Linked DNA regions of Collimonas fungivorans. The protein of the gene in region 1 interacts with the protein of each later gene in a pairwise test. Links are inferred from orthologs where the notes say so. Each region holds a gene or a part of one and is shown on either strand. Other genes may lie near its edges. The genes, in order: ftsZ and CFter6_RS23830.

Region 1 (3,220 bases):
GTCGACATACAGGTTATCTATGCCCAGCCCCGAGCAGGCCGACATCAGATGTTCGATGGTGGAAACCCGCACGCCGTCCTTGACCAGCACCGAGGCCATGCGTGTATCGCCGACTTCGGTGGCCTTGGCCGGGAAGTCGATGGCAGGATCCATATCGACGCGCCGGAAAACGATGCCGGTATCCACTGCCGCCGGGCGCAGGGTCAGCTCGACCTTGGTGCCGGAATGGACGCCAATGCCTGTCGTCTTGACAATTCTTTTGATAGTGCGCTGTTTCAACATGATGACATTATAAGTCTGACTGATAATTATTCTGTAACGATGTGTAGTTATTGTGGGGTAAAAAACACGCCTGGATGTTTCCGCCCCCGGAACTGAAAAACGGCGCCACTGGCGCCGCCTACTCTACCCGCAACGGCTAGCTTTTAGGCCAGTTGCGCCAGCAGGGTTTCCGCATTGGACACTTCGAACTTGCCGCCCTGCTCCACGTTCAGCTGCTTGACCACGCCGTCGTCGATCAGCGCCGAGAAACGCTGCGAGCGCACGCCCATGCCGAACTTGCCGAAATCGGCGTCCAGGCCCAGCGCCTTGACGAAATCGGCGTTGCCGTCAGCCAGCAAACGCACGATGCCGGTGGCTTTCTGGTCACGGCCCCAGGCGCCCATGACGAATGCATCGTTGACGGAGATCGCCCAGATTTCATCGACGCCCTTGGCCTTGAATTCTGCCGCATGCTGGATGTAGCCAGGCAGATGCTTGGCGGAACAGGTCGGCGTGAAAGCGCCCGGCACGGCGAACAGGGCGATTTTCTTGCCCTTGACCAGGTCGCTGACATTGAACGAGTTCGGTCCGAGCGAACAACCTTCGGTCTCGGTTTCGATGAATTCTGCTAATTTGCCTTCCGGCAGGCTATCGCCGATCTTGATGGTCATGATTAATTCCTTGTCTAGGTGTGGATGCCCTGAAGCCCGTGGCGCAACGCTAAGGCGCGCGCCGGTATTCCAGAGGCACAGAATGTTGGCGGATGCTACAAAAGAAAACGCCGCGCCTTTCGACGCGGCGTTGAACCCGCAGTATGCCCTGTTCCGCAACTTCATGCAGAATGCCGGCCATGATAGCGGGTATCAGCACCCGCCATCATCATTGAGACTAAAGAGCCCTGACTTAGTCGGCTTGCTTGCGCAGGAAAGCCGGAATGTCGTAGGTTTCCATGCCGTTCTTTTCCAAAGCCCGCACCGTGTCGGAAGCCGACTCGCGACGCCATACCGCCGGCGCCTTCATGCCTTCGAACGAAGAGCTGCCGTGTCCCACCGAAGCCTGGCCATGCATCATCGGCTCGTTGTGGGTGCCAGTACGCATCATCGGCGCCTGCACCAGCTGCACGGCCTTGCGTGCACGGCCCAGGCCGGTGGCCACCACGGTGACACGGATATCGTCGCCCATGGTTTCGTCGTAGGCGATGCCCTGGGCAATCGAAGCGTCCGGCGCCGCAAACGCACGCACGGTCGCCATCACTTCCTTGATTTCCTTACCCTTCAGGCTGCGGCTGGCGGTGACGTTGACCAGCACGCCGCGCGCGCCGGACAGATCGATGCCGTCCAGCAGCGGCGAGGCAACCGCCTGCTCCGCCGCCAGGCGCGCGCGATCGACGCCGGATGCGGTAGCGGTACCCATCATCGCCTTGCCTTGTTCGCCCATGATGGTCTTGACGTCATTGAAGTCGACGTTGATGTGACCAGGCACATTGATGATTTCAGCAATACCGGCAACGGCGTTGTTGAGAACGTCGTCGGCGTGCTGCAACCACTCCATCATGCTGTCGTCTTCATAAATCTCTTCGAGCTTCTCGTTGAGAATGATGATCAGCGAATCAACATGCTGGGACAGGGCTTCCAGGCCTTCGTCGGCGATGTCCATGCACTTCTGGCCTTCATACGAAAACGGCTTCGACACTACCGCCACCGTCAGCGCGCCCAGTTCCTTGGCGATCTGCGCCACCACCGGCGCAGCGCCGGTGCCGGTGCCGCCGCCCATGCCGGCAGCGATGAACACCATGTGCGCGCCGCGCAATGCGTCTTCGATCCGGCCGCGCGATTCCTCGGCCAGCTGACGACCCACCGACGGCTTCATGCCCGCGCCCAGGCCGGTCTCGCCGATCTGGATCACGTTGTGCGCCTTCGATTGCTTGAGCGCCTGCGCATCGGTGTTGGCGGCGATGAACTCCACTCCTGACACACCCTTGTTGATCATATGTTGGACCGCATTGCCGCCGGCGCCACCGACGCCGACAACTTTAATCACGGTGCCCAAAGTTGCATTGTCAAGCATATCGATTTCCATGATATTTCCTCATAAAGATGCAGCATTCAGTCAATAGGCATCACGCTGTGTGAGGCCTAGCAACTGACAACTGCGTGTTGCACAAACAACGTTAAAAACAAATCTCGTATTAAAAACCGTATTAGAAATTACCCAAAAACCATTCCTTCATGCGCTGCCAGATCGCCTTCGCCGAACCTTCCTGGCGTGTCACGATATAACCGCGCAGGTATTGCTTCTTCGCTTCCAGCAGCAGCCCCAGCACAGTCGAATAACGCGGGCTGCGCACCACGTCGGCCAGCTGGCCGCGGTAGTCCGGCGTTCCCAGCCGTGCAGGCTTGAGGAAAATGTCTTCCGCCAGTTCGATCATGCCGGGCATCATTGCCGAGCCGCCGGTCAGCACCACTCCGCTCGATAACACTTCTTCGTAACCTGACTCGCGCACCACCTGGTGCACCAGCGCAAACAGCTCTTCGACTCGTGGCTCGATCACCGCCGCCAGCGCCTGGCGCGACAGGGTGCGCGGATTGCGGTCGCCCAGGCCCGGCACTTCCAGCGTCTCGCCCGGATCGGCCAGGATCTGCTTGGCCACGCCGTAGCGCAACTTGATTTCTTCCGCCTCGTTGGTCGGCGTACGCAGCGCCATCGCGATGTCGTTGGTGATCTGGTCGCCGGCGATCGGGATTACCGCGGTATGGCGGATCGCGCCTTCGGTGAACACCGCAACGTCGGTGGTGCCGCCGCCGATATCGACCAGCACCACGCCCAGCTCTTTTTCGTCTGGCGTCAGCACCGCATCGGCCGACGCCATCGGCTGCAAGATCAGGTCCGACACTTCCAGGCCGCAGCGGCGGATGCACTTGACGATGTTCTGCACCGCCGACACCGCACCGGTCACGAT
Region 2 (3,163 bases), 370 kb from region 1 along the record:
ATGATGGTGGTGGCGGCCCAGAACACGGCGGCCAGCACGCCCAGCGCATCGCCGACCAGGGTGCGGCTGAAGCCGGCGCCGGCTTCAAAGCCGCCGGCGAACGCCACCGTGATCCCGGCGAATGCGGCGACCACGCCCAGCCACTGGGTCAGGCCGAAGCGCTCGCCCGGCACCAGCCAATGCAAACCCAGCACGGTAAAAATCGGCGCGGTGTAAACGAATACCGACATATGCGAAGCAGTGGTGTAGTTCAAGCCGATCGAGACGCACAGGAATTCGCCAGCAAACAGCAGGCCAGTCGCCAGGCCCGGCCAGAAGCTGCCGTCGGTCAGCGAGAATTTGCTGCCGCGCCACCACATCAGGCCGCTCACCAGCACCGCAGCCACCGCCGAACGCAAGCCGTTCTGCAAGATCGGCGAAATATTCGGCGCCGCCACCTTGATTGCAACCTGCTGCAACCCCCAGCACAGGCACAAAATCAGCATCAGGCTCATGGCCAAACCGTCTAACGGTTTGCGGGTGGTAGGCATTTTTTTCAGTCTTTCAGAAGCGGGGACGATTTGTCATAAATGTCATTTTACTCAGCGCCGATTTATCCCTATCATCGGTGTCATGAAGCGGTAACCAAGCAGTAAAAATCCGAACGCAGATTGCAAGGAGTATGCTTGAAAGTAGTCACTTTTGCATCACCGGCGGCAAACCTGGCCGGAGCCTATCATTCATAAGCCAGTCCATGCGCCCAGCGCGCCCCGCCCTCGCAAACTATTGCTGTTAAGCGTCTCCGCCGGCGCCGGCCACATGCGCGCCGCCGAAGCACTCAAGGCCTATGCCGCCGCCGAATTCCCGGGTACCGAAGCAATCCACCTGGATGCGATGGATTTTGTGCCGGCCGGATTCCGTGCGGTGTATACCGATTTTTACCTGCACCTGGTGAACCGCCATCCCGCGCTGTGGGGTTATGTTTACCAGAAGAGCGACAAGGCGCTGACCAATTCGCCGACGCAGAAACTGCGGCGCGCCATCGAGCGCATCAGCACCCGCCCCCTGCGCACCGCGATCCGCGCGGCGGCGCCGGACGCCATCATCTGCACCCATTTCCTGCCGGCCGAATTGCTGGCGCGGGAAATCGGCAAGCAGAGCGTGGTTTGCCCGGTCTGGGTGCAGGTCACCGATTTCGACCTGCACAGCATGTGGCTGCAGCCGTTGATGCAGGGCTATTTTGCCGCCACCGAGGAAATCGCCTACCGCATGCGGGCGCGCGGGCTGGCGGCCGATGCGGTGCACGTGACCGGGATCCCTATCATGCCGGGTTTCGGCCAGACCCTGGAACGGCGCCAGTGCGCAGAACAATTCGGCCTCGACCCCGGGCGCAAGATCATCCTGATGATGTCCGGCGGCGCCGGCATCGGCGAGCTGGACAAGACTGTGCAAAAGCTGCTGGCGCTCTCCGACGATTTCCAGCTGGTGGCGCTGGCCGGCAAGAACGCCGCGCTGCTGGGCAACCTGCAGCAACTGGCTGCGGCGCATCCGGGCCGCCTGTTTCCTTTCGGCTTCACCAACCATGTGGAGCAGCTGATGGCGTGCGCCGACCTGGCGATCACCAAACCGGGCGGCCTGACCACTTCCGAATGCCTGGCGATGGGCGTGCCGATGATCATCCATTCGCCCATTCCGGGCCAGGAAGAACGCAACGCCGACTACCTGCTGGAACAGGGCGCGGCGCTCAAGGCGATCGACCTGACCGCCCTGGCGTTCCGTGTCCAGCAACTGCTGCAGCAGCCGGAACAACTGCAGCGCCTGCGGCAGCGCAGCTTGCTGCTGGGCCGCCCGCATGCCGGCCGCGCCGTGCTGCAAACGGTGCTGAGCAAACTTGATTCTCCGCTTCATTCTCAATTTATTTCGCCAACCACATGACCGCAACTACACCAGCAGCTTCACCATACCGCCGCCTGTTCGGCATGTTGTTCTGGGCCGTGCTGACCGCCTTCTTTTTCGCCAACGTCGAAATCCAGATCGAGGGTTCCGCCGGCTGGGCCGCCAACCTGCCGACCTGGCGCATCGAGCATCACTGGCTGCTCGACATCTTCTGGGGCGGCCGCGCCATGACCGGCTACCACGCCTGGATTTTTCCTTTCATTGCGCTGATGTTCCATTATCCGATCTGGTTCAACGGCAGCTGGGACTGGCGCGGCGAATGCCGCATCATGGCTTCCATCATGGTGTTCTGGATCAGCGAAGACTGGCTCTGGTTCGTGCTCAACCCGGCTTACGGGCTGGCGCGCTTCAATCCGGCCGACGTGCCATGGCACAAGCACTGGCTGGGCGCGGTGCCGGCCGACTACTGGATTTATTCGGTAGTGGCGATCCTGCTGCTGTGGCTGGCCGAACGCAAACCCCGCCCGGCTGCTGTCGCGCTGAGCCAAAGCTGAATCGATATGTGAATCTCTGGTTCTGTATAGAACCAGAGATTCACATAGGTATTGTAAAAACAACTGGAACTTGGTAAATTGCGGACCCTTTCCAAGTTTGAAATGTTGTTGATGCTGATCAAAAAAAGTGCAAAAAACGCGCCTCTCTCTCAAAAAAATGCGTCTCTCCTGAAAAAAAACGCATCTCTCTCCAAAAAAAACACGTCTCTCTCGCAAAAAAATACGCCTCTCCCGCCAGAAAATGCGTCTGATCCGCGCTTGCCGCGTTATTTGCAAGTCCGTGACGATTTGCTGCAAAGGATCGCTTTGCGTAGCTGGGCCGCCGATGAAGCGCTGCCGTCCGAGGACAAGCTGGCCGCCGAATATGAAATCGCGGTGGGCACCATGCGCAAGGTGCTGGACGCGCTGGTCACCGACGGCGTGGTCGATCGCGTCCGCGGACGCGGGACATTTGTCGCGCGCGCTGCCGAACGCTCCTCGATGCTGCGTTTCGTGCGGCCGCGCACCAAGGCTAAAAATCCGCTGCCGACCGCCCAGATCCGTTCGATAACGACCGTCATACCTCCCGCCGACGTCGCCGACAAACTCAAGCTCAAGCCGCGCGACAAGGCGCTGTACCTGCACCGCACTCGTTCCTTCGACGATGAAATCGTGCTGTCGGAACATATCTGGCTGCCGCTGGCGCGCTTCCGGAAGCTGCAAAAATATCTTAAAAGCAATTCGCCGCCGTTTTT

What was found.
Region 2: the proteins of ftsZ (region 1) and CFter6_RS23830 interact in binary tests that used the Bacillus subtilis proteins (3 or more experiments, as listed by UniProt). The link is inferred for Collimonas fungivorans from one-to-one orthologs.

What each region holds. Positions count from the first base shown.
Region 1 is NZ_CP013232.1:5,034,984-5,038,203, forward strand. The notes cover bases 253-3,152. They hold ftsZ (cell division protein FtsZ), read right to left. Parts: upstream 2,341-3,152; coding sequence 1,165-2,340; downstream 253-1,164. Other genes in these bases: lpxC (UDP-3-O-acyl-N-acetylglucosamine deacetylase), read right to left, coding at 253-282; CFter6_RS22040 (peroxiredoxin), read right to left, coding at 426-932; ftsA (cell division protein FtsA), read right to left, coding at 2,462-3,152. Also shown: more of lpxC, read right to left, coding at 1-252; more of ftsA, read right to left, coding at 3,153-3,220. UniProt on the Bacillus subtilis protein: Essential cell division protein that forms a contractile ring structure (Z ring) at the future cell division site. The regulation of the ring assembly controls the timing and the location of cell division.
Region 2 is NZ_CP013232.1:5,409,343-5,412,505, forward strand. What follows is about bases 14-2,856. They hold CFter6_RS23830 (MGDG synthase family glycosyltransferase), read left to right. Parts: upstream 14-798; coding sequence 799-1,914; downstream 1,915-2,856. Other genes in these bases: CFter6_RS23825 (DMT family transporter), read right to left, coding at 14-530; CFter6_RS23835 (hypothetical protein), read left to right, coding at 1,911-2,429; CFter6_RS23840 (GntR family transcriptional regulator), read left to right, coding at 2,688-2,856. In the rest of the region: more of CFter6_RS23825, read right to left, coding at 1-13; more of CFter6_RS23840, read left to right, coding at 2,857-3,163. UniProt on the Bacillus subtilis protein: Processive glucosyltransferase involved in the biosynthesis of both the bilayer- and non-bilayer-forming membrane glucolipids.